DNA from 2 places in the Bacillus sp. GM2 genome. Region 1 is predicted to be linked to the other one. Evidence: predicted binding sites of a transcription regulator. Region 1 holds the regulator's gene; the other holds the start of a gene.

Region 1 (4,789 bases):
AATAATATCGTTCCCGGGTAATCGATCAAAGCGTTCTCCAAGACTTCCTTGCTGTCCAGGTCGAGATGGTTTGTCGGCTCATCAAGAATAAGGAAGTTCGCTTTTTGGAGCATCAGCTTGGCGAGGGCAAGCCTTGCTTTTTCGCCGCCGCTTAACGCGTGTACAGGTTTTAATACGTCTTCTCCCGAAAACAGGAAGTTGCCGAGGCAGGTCCGGATATCCTTTTCATTCATTTCCGGATAATCGTCCCAAAGCTCGTCAAGCACGCGTTTTGACGACGTCAATTCAGCCTGTTCCTGGTCATAGTAGCCGATTGAGACATGGGAGCCTGTCGCGATTGTTCCCGATACCGGCTGCAGCTTTTGAATCAATGCTTTTAAAAGGGTTGACTTGCCGATTCCGTTCGGTCCGACCAGTGCAACGCTTTCCCCGCGGGTGATGTGAAAGTTCAATGAACGGAGAAGCGGGGGCTGCTCCTGATAGCTTACTGTCAAGTCTTCCACCCGCAGTACATCGTTTCCGCTTTGCCTTGTAATTTCAAAGCGGAAAGACGCCGACTTTTCATCTCCGAGCGGTTTGTCCATGATCTCCATCCGTTCAAGCTGCTTTCGTCTGCTCTGCGCCCGTTTCGTCGTCGAAGCTCTAGCCAGATTCCGGTCGACGAACTCCTGCAGCTTGGCGATTTCGTCCTGCTGCTTTTCATAAAGCTTTGTTTCCTTTTCCAGCTGTTCGGCTTTTAATTGGAGATAAGAGCTGTAGTTCCCGGTATATTTTTTGCTTTGGGACCGGCTGATCTCGTAAACTTGGGTAACCACTTTGTCAAGAAAGTACCTGTCATGGGAAACGATTAAAATCGCTCCGCTGTAATTTTGCAAATATTGTTCAAGCCATGTCAGGGTATCGATATCCAAGTGGTTTGTCGGTTCGTCCAAAATGAGGAGGTCGGGTTTTGTCAAAAGCATTTTTCCGAGGGCAAGCCTTGTTTTTTGACCTCCGCTTAAGTCCTGGACGCGGACGGAGTCGTCAAATCCCGCAAAGCCGAGCCCGTGCATGACGGATCTGACCTCTGCCTCATATTGGTAGCCGCCTTTGTCCTTGAACTCCTGCTGAAGCCTGTCATACGTCTTCATCAATGATTCAAGCATGTCCGGTCCGGCCTGCGCCATCTTTTCCTCGATCGCGCGCATTTCTTTTTCCATTTTTTTCAGAAAATCAAATACCGACAGCAATTCCTCTTTGAGCGTCAGCTTGGAATCGAGGCCGGAGTGCTGGTCAAGGTAGCCCATCGTCAAATCTTTCGGCTTGATGATGTCCCCCTTTTCATATGAAAGTTTTCCTGCGATAATCTTTAGAAGAGTCGATTTTCCGGCGCCGTTGCGTCCGACGATCGCAATCCGGTCCCGAGATCTGACTTCGAGTTTTATATTCGTTAAAATCGTATCGGCTCCAAACGATTTTGAAAGTTGGTTCACTTGTAAAATCATCATGATCTTTCACCTCTTGTCTGCTATTTTAAGTGTAGCCTATCACTGCGCAGTCAGCAAACAATTAAGTGAAGTCTGGAAGATTTTAGCCAAAGAAAAAGACAGAATGAAAAAAATAGTGTATGATCGTTATAAGGAGAGTTCAGAACATGAATGAGTTTACACATTTTAATGAACAAGGCAGAGCCAAGATGGTTGATATAAGCGAAAAGGAAGCTTCAGTACGCACAGCTGCGGCTGTTTCAAGCGTGTCTATGAATCGAACAGTACATGAAAAAATCAAAAACCGGGAAATCGGAAAAGGCGATGTATTGTCGGTGGCGCAAGTGGCCGGAATCATGGCCGCAAAACAGACATCCGCCATCATCCCGATGTGCCATCCGATCGCTCTGAAAGGAGTCGACATCGCCTTTCGCTGGGAGGAGAAAGAACAGAAGAGCATCCTGCATATTCAATCTAAAGTGAAGACCAAAGGGAGCACAGGTGTGGAAATGGAAGCGTTAACTTCGGCCTCCGTATGTGCGCTGACCGTATATGACATGTGCAAAGCGGCGGATAAGGGAATGGTGATAGGACCGACCTTTCTTCTCGAAAAGACAGGCGGGAAAAACGGTGACTATAAAAGGGAAAAAGCTGATGTAGACATGGAGGATTAGTTTATGAACATGGATCATTCAAAAATTCCGCAAGCGACAGCGAAACGGTTGCCATTATATTATCGTTTTTTAAAAAACCTTCATGCATCCGGAAAACAGCGTGTATCTTCCGCTGAGCTGAGCGATGCCGTCAAAGTCGATTCTGCGACCATCCGCAGGGACTTCTCGTACTTCGGCGCGCTCGGAAAAAAAGGATACGGCTACAATGTCAATTATTTGCTGTCCTTTTTCAGAAAGACGCTTGATCAGGATGAAATGACGAACGTAACGCTCATTGGCGTGGGGAATTTGGGGACAGCCTTTCTCCATTACAATTTTATCAAAAATAATAATACAAAAATCGCCATGGCGTTTGACATCAATGAGGAAAAAATCGGAACCGAGGTCGGCGGTGTTCCCGTCTATGATCTGAATAGACTTGAAGAGCATATGACGGATGATATCCCCGTCGCCATTTTGACGGTACCGGCTCAAGCCGCACAGTCGATTACAGACAGGCTGGTGGAGCTTGGCATTAAAGGCATTCTTAATTTCACGCCGGCCCGCTTGAATGTGCCGGAACACATTCGCATTCATCATATAGATTTGGCGGTTGAACTTCAGTCGCTGGTGTATTTCATGAAACATTATTCAATGCAGGAAAAGTAAAACGGAAAACGAAAAATAAAGGAAAGGGGGCAGGCTTTATGCCAATCGGTCCTGGAAGCTTTATTTTAATTGTCGTGGTGGCGCTTCTGATATTCGGCCCGAAAAAACTTCCCGAGCTGGGAAGAGCAGCGGGAAACACGCTGAGGGAGTTTAAGAATGCGACAAAAGGTTTGGCTGACGACGATTCCGATAAAAAGAAAGAAGATCAGTAGGATAGGATGACATATTTATGAAGGAAAGAGAAATGTCGCTGATAGAACATATCACAGAACTACGCAGACGGCTTGTGATCACTTTTTTCTTTTTTGTTTTATTTGTTGTGGCAGGCTTTTTATTGGCAAAGCCGCTGATTATCTATCTGCAGCAGACGGATGAAGCGAAGCTGCTGACGCTCAACGCGTTCAAGCTGACCGATCCTTTATTTGTGTACGTGCAGTTCGCTTTCATCATCGGCGCCGTCTTGACTTCGCCGCTTGTTTTATACCAGCTGTGGGCTTTCATCAGCCCGGGGCTGTATGAAAAGGAACGAAAAGTGACGCTCAGCTATATTCCGATATCGATTATTCTTTTTTTAGGCGGCATTGCCTTTTCTTACTTTATTTTATTTCCGTTTGTCGTGGACTTTATGACGAGAGTCTCAGATGATCTGAATGTCAACCAGGTCATCGGAATACACGAATATTTTCAGTTTCTGCTTCAGTTGACGCTTCCTTTTGGCTTATTGTTTCAGATGCCTGTGGTCATCATGTTTATCACAAGGCTCGGCCTCGTGACGCCGATGTTTTTGGCGAAAATCAGAAAATACGCATATTTTGTGTTGTTCGTCATCGCGGCCCTCATTACACCGCCTGAGCTTTTGTCGCATTTAATGGTCTCAGTGCCATTGCTCATTCTTTATGAAATCAGTATCGTGATTTCAAGAATATCCTACAGGCAGGCGCAAAAAACAATGATTCAAGAGGAAAATCAAGCGTTTTTGAACGACCATACAAAATAAGAGCCATTCTTTTTCAGAATGGCTCTTTTCCTTCACAAAAAAGGCTATTGATCTTTTCGCTTCATCTTGCCGGCCAGGGCGAACATTTTAAAGGAAATGCTGATATTATAGGCTGCGAAAAGCATCAGCAGGATCGTGTAAAAAGACCACATGCTTCCGGGCGAGGTTGCCGCCAGATATGTAAACAGCACACCCGTTAATAAATAAATCGCTCCCCAGAATTTAGGGCTTCTCATCATAGAAATCCTCCAATAATCATTTGCATTTTCTCGGCGTGTTTCAAATATTCTTCAATAGGCTCCCGGAACGTCTGCAGTAAGACGACGAGCGTATTCATGGCGACATGGGCGAAAATAGGCACGATAATCCGGTTGGTTCTGACATATAAAAAGGCGAATGTGAATCCCATTGCTGTATAAATGAGCAGATGGCTGAAATCCAAATGGACGACCGAGAAGAGCACCGAACTGAACAAAGCGGCAATGAAAAAATTCGTTTTCTCATAGATTGCACCGAAAATGATCTTTCTGAAAATGATTTCTTCAAGAATCGGACCAAATACAGAAGAGACAAACACCATCAGCGGCAATGCGGTGATGATTTCCATGATCCGCTGCGTATTTTCCGATTCCGGGGTGACCCCGAACAAGTACATTTCGATCGAAGCGGCAATTGACTGCGAAAACAAAGCGAGAAAAACACCGGCTACCGCCCATCCGATTGATGCTCCAACCGATGCTTTCGGCCGGTTGCGAAGCGTCGTCTTCGGCACCGTCCGCAAAATCAGCAGCACGATAACGAGACAGAGGGTAAACGCGATGACAGACCAGACGCCTGTCAATGTAAGCTGGGCTTCAGCCTTTGGCTGTCCTTTGCCCACTCCCAAAAAGTAAAGAAGAGGCAAGCCGACGGCGGCCGACAATTGCATGAGAACGTATGCCAATATAATAAACCAGTATTGTTTTCTCAAGCTTTATGTACTCCTTTTCTAAAAATCTAATTCA
Region 2 (4,789 bases), 910 kb from region 1:
GCCGCATAGCCGAGAAGGATCATAAATGCGATTAAAATCGGCATCGTAATCATTAATACTGCAGCGGAGGATGTGTCTTTAAAAAAGACATAACAGACAACCGCCGGCGGTATAACGGCCATGCTGATCATTTTCGGCAAAAACAGCTCCAAATAACGGCGAAACTGCGCAATCCCTTCCATCGCGAGTGTGACGACGTGACCTGTTCCTTCTTTTCTCGCCAGTCTGGGGCCGGATTGGAAAAGCTTCTCCAAAAACTTTTTCCGCAGGTCGGCCCCCGTCTTGGCGGCATAATCAAAAATCAGCCTTTGCCTGACAAGGGTCACGGCGTGGCGGAATAAAAAAGCGGCGGTAAATAAGATGATCAGCGGAACAAGCGAACCGACCCGCTCGCCGTTAAAAAGGCGGGTCACCGCTTCAGCAAGCCATTCGGCCTGCATGATAATAGCTGCGCCTTGCATGCATGTCAGTACGGTGAGTGCTGCAAGAATTCGCTTCATTCCTTTATATTGCAAAAGATCTTTTCCCATTAATAAATCATTGGCTCCTTACTGCTGACCCGTTTTCGAAAAACATAGTAACTCCAGATCTGATAACCCAGCACGAACGGAAGCAGTGACAGCGCGACGATCGTCATCACTTTTAAAGAATAGTCTCCTGATGAAGCATTATAAACCGTTAAATCATATGCACTTTTGACCGAGCTGATCATGACGCGCGGGAACAGCGCAGTGAAAATCGTCGCCACTGTGAGGGCGATCCCAGCCCCTGTCATAGCAAATGTCCAGCCGTCGCGTTTTTGTTTCATAAATACGATCGACAGCACATAGCAAACGACAATCAGAGCCGCAAGCGGTATCGTCACATGTCCCCTGCCCGTGAACAAGTCCGTTTCAAAAATGGATAAAGCAACAAAGGCAACAAGCGCCGCCAAAACGGCGAATACGACTTTTTTGGCCAGCTGTCTTGCCCGGTCGCGCAAATCAGCTTCCGTCCTCAACGTAATAAAGATCAGGCCATGCAGCAGGCAGAGAAGCGTAACGGTGACTCCCCCTGTTACGGAATAAACGTTCACATAGTCAGTAAAACCGGCGTGCAGATTCATATCGGCATCAATCGGCATGCCGCGCAAGATGCTGGTAAACAAAACACCGAACAAAAACGGGGGCAGGATGCTGCCGAAAAATACGACCCAATCCCATGTTTTCTTCCATTTTGCGGTTTCGACTTTCCCTCTAAATTCAAACGCGACTCCGCGTCCGATCAATGCAAGAAGAACAAAGACAAACGGAATGTAATATCCGCTGAACATCGTGGCATACCAGTTCGGAAAAGCCGCGAAAATCGCGCCTCCCCCAGTCAGCAGCCAGACTTCATTGGCATCCCAGAAAGGGCCGATCGTATTGATCATCACCCTCCGTTCAAGCTCGTTGCGTCCGAGAAACCGTGTCGCCATTCCGACGCCGAAATCAAAGCCTTCAAGAAAGAAAAAACCGATGAACAGCACAGCGACTAATATAAACCAAAGTTCATTAAGAGATACCATGGTAAACCTCCTGATCAAACGGGTCTGTCGATACGGAATCATCATGATGGTGGTCATGGTGTGCAGCCCCTTTTTTAATCTCCCGCACAAACAAGTAGACAAGAACGAGCGCCAGTACAAGATAAATCGCTGTAAACGCGATGACGGAAAACAGCAGCATTCCCGCTGATACGTTCGGCGACACGGACTGCGCCGTTGTCAAAATACCGAACACCGTCCACGGCTGGCGTCCAATTTCAGTCATGATCCACCCCGCCGTATTTGCAATGAATGGAAAGGCGATCAAAGCCACCATCGTCCGCAAAAACCATTTGCTTGTTTCGAGTCTTTTGCGGAAGCTGAGATAGAGGCCAGTCAAAGCGGCAACGATCATTAAAAGTCCTGAGCCGGCCATGATTCTGAAACTCCAGAACGTCGTTTTCACCGGCGGAATATAATTTCCTTCTCCGTATTTTTCTTCATATTGCTTTTGCAGCGTCTTCATTCCGGGCACATCGCCGCTGAATTGTTTATAAGCCAAATAGCTGAGCGCATACGGGATGCTGAGCTCTGATTTGTTTTCCTGCTTGTCCGCGTCAATGTTCGCAAGCACCGTCCAAGCTGCAGGATCGCCGCTGTCATCCCAAAGCGCTTCGCTGGCAGCCATTTTCATCGGCTGGCTCTTCATCAGATGCTGTGCCTGCTCATGTCCGCTGAACGCTACGCCGATGCCGGAAACAAGCGCCACAATCATCGCGATTTGAAAGGATTTTTTAAAAAAGAGCAATTCCTGTTTTTTCAGCATTTTATACGCGCTGACACCGGCAATGAAAAACGCACCGGTGGCAAGCGCACCGAAAATGACGTGCGGAAATTCAACCCATAGCTGCGGGTTATTAATAATCGCAAAGAAATCGGTCATTTCCGCGCGGCCGTTTTTGATCGCGAATCCGACAGGCTCCTGCATAAACGAGTTGGCCGCTAAAATCCAAAACGCCGACATGATCGTTCCAAGCGAAACAAGCCAGATGGACAGCAAATGGATCTTCTTCGGAAGCCGGTCCCAGCCGAATATCCACAAACCGATAAACGTCGATTCCATAAAGAAAGCGAGCAGCGCTTCCACCGCGAGCGGAGCGCCGAATACATCACCGACAAAGCGGGAGTACTCCGACCAGTTCATTCCAAACTGAAATTCCTGTAAAATCCCGGTGACCACACCGACTGCAAAATTAATTAAAAATAAGTGCCCCCAAAATTTAGCCATCGTTCTGTAAATGTCTTTTTTCTTTACGACATAAAGAGTTTCCATTAAAGCAACCATAAAGACAAGCCCGATTGACATCGGCACAAAAATAAAGTGAAAGATCGTTGTTGAAGCAAATTGAAATCTTGCCAAAATGAGTTCGTCCACTGTTCCAGTCTCCTCCTCTTCGTTCTAGCCGGACCCGTTGCCGAATGGGCATCACCCTTGCTCAAAGTTTCACATGAATTTTATGAATATGATCACAGACAAAAGGGTGACCTCGGCCCACATTGATGTTCTGTTATTATCCGGATGGTTATTTATACCTGTACTTTACCGCGAATTCCTTCTTAAATAAAGTACATATTCCCTAATTTATGGATGTCATTGTGACAATTATACGAAGAAATTATAGCTATTTTGTGACGTGATGGTTAACAAGAACTAAATCAACATGAGAAAAATGCCCCTCATCCACGCGGAGCATTTCGTCATTCAACATTTGCGATTTTCTGTGCAAAGCCTTGCGGGTCAAAAGAATACCGTGATATGCAAACAAACAAATTCGGCGCTTTCCTTCAGTTTGAAAACGCCCGACGGAAAGTCCTGTTATTTTGTCCAATCTGTGAAATCTTCCTTCAGCCTTCTGCGCACGTCCTTCATCTATGCCTTCATGCAGCACCGGCTGACTGGACTGCGCATTTACCTGCTTGCTGCCGTATCCCTCCCTGTACAGCTATCTTTGAAACATCGCTCCCTCAGGCTTTAACGAATGGATGGAATATTTATGACTTAAAAATAAACAATAACGATACCCTGTTTATTCTATGAAAATCGAACCATACATTTGTTCAAACAAAATACACAAAATTTGTGAAATGTTTCACAATATCCTGCTATACTTAGGTTGTATTTATGATAGATACTTCTTAGTAAACACTTGATGGTGGTGGAAAACATGGAATCAAAATCACTTGTTCTAGTCGAAGAGCTTGCCTTAAAAAAGCAAAGCATCTTTATGCAAAGCCCGCTTCGTTATCTTTTACGGGCTATGCTGGCCAGTATGTTTATCGGGTTCGGAGTCATTGTAGCGTTTAAAACGGGGAATCTCTTTTATGTTGAACATTCTCCGTTCACATATCCAATTGCAGCAATCACATTCGGGGGCGCCATTATTCTAATTGTCTATGGCGGAGGAGATTTATTTACGGGAAATACATTTTATTATACATTGGCTGCGCTTCGTAAAAAAATGCGTTGGCCCACTGTTATCAAGCTGTGGATTTTCAGCTATGCAGGAAATTTAATGGGCGCCGTGTTTTTCGCAGGCCTCATCTTTGCGACCGGTTTATTTAAAGATCCTTCTTCCACCGGCTTTATTCTTAGCGTGGCGGAGCATAAAATGAATACGCCGGTGACCGAATTGTTCTTCAAAGCGATTTTGTGTAACTGGCTTGTCTGCCTTGCGTTCTTTGTTCCGATGGCACAAAAAGGAGACGGAGCGAAAATGTTCTCTATGATGCTGTTTGTTTTTACTTTCTTTATTTCCGGTTATGAACACAGCATCGCGAACATGGCCACTTTTGCCGTCTCCCTGGTGACCGAGCATCCGGATACGATTTCGATTGCAGGCGCAATCCATAACTTGATTCCAGTAACCCTCGGGAACCTGATCGGAGGCGCGTTTATGATGGGCTTCATGTACCACTATGCAAACAAGCCGGGCGGTGAAGAAATCATCAAATAAAAGGATCGTCCATTTTTAAAGGATTCTAAATATGCGGGTTCCCTTCATAAAATCGTGGTAACTTTAAAAATGGAGGTTCAGCAGATGCAAAGTTTTCATTCGCTTTGCCAGCAGTTTGGACATATTTTAAATGGGGAGCCGCACATTGAACACGGTGTCTGTTCTGTCAGCATCAAACGGAATTTGCGCGTCACGATTCAAGGAAGACCAAGCAAGGGAGTCGGCATGGAAGAAGTCATGTTCGAGTCGCTCGATCAAAACGGAACCGCCT

The links. Region 1 encodes Rex, which represses fermentation and respiration genes when NADH is low (regulators of the CRP and FNR family bind a similar motif). Its sites were predicted from a motif close to TTGTGAAATATTTCACAA; they were not measured.
Region 2: ACVC9U_RS20775 (cytochrome ubiquinol oxidase subunit I) is a predicted target of Rex. The motif match lies at 2,997-3,014, and genes of this name have one in related genera.

What each region holds. Positions count from the first base shown of each region.
Region 1 is NZ_JBRKSZ010000008.1:307,052-311,840, reverse strand. Features, by position in the region: gene ACVC9U_RS16345 (ABC-F family ATP-binding cassette domain-containing protein) at 1-1,487, opposite strand, end outside; gene moaC (cyclic pyranopterin monophosphate synthase MoaC) at 1,634-2,140, shown strand; gene ACVC9U_RS16335 (redox-sensing transcriptional repressor Rex) at 2,144-2,788, shown strand; gene ACVC9U_RS16330 (twin-arginine translocase TatA/TatE family subunit) at 2,827-3,000, shown strand; gene tatC (twin-arginine translocase subunit TatC) at 3,018-3,785, shown strand; gene ACVC9U_RS16320 (YdiK family protein) at 3,830-4,021, opposite strand; gene ACVC9U_RS16315 (CPBP family intramembrane glutamic endopeptidase) at 4,021-4,755, opposite strand.
Region 2 is NZ_JBRKSZ010000008.1:1,212,591-1,217,379, reverse strand. Features, by position in the region: gene cydD (thiol reductant ABC exporter subunit CydD) at 1-530, opposite strand, end outside; gene cydB (cytochrome d ubiquinol oxidase subunit II) at 530-1,546, opposite strand; gene ACVC9U_RS20775 (cytochrome ubiquinol oxidase subunit I) at 1,533-2,939, opposite strand; gene ACVC9U_RS20770 (hypothetical protein) at 3,187-3,393, opposite strand; gene ACVC9U_RS20765 (formate/nitrite transporter family protein) at 3,730-4,518, shown strand; gene ACVC9U_RS20760 (DUF1259 domain-containing protein) at 4,603-4,789, shown strand, end outside.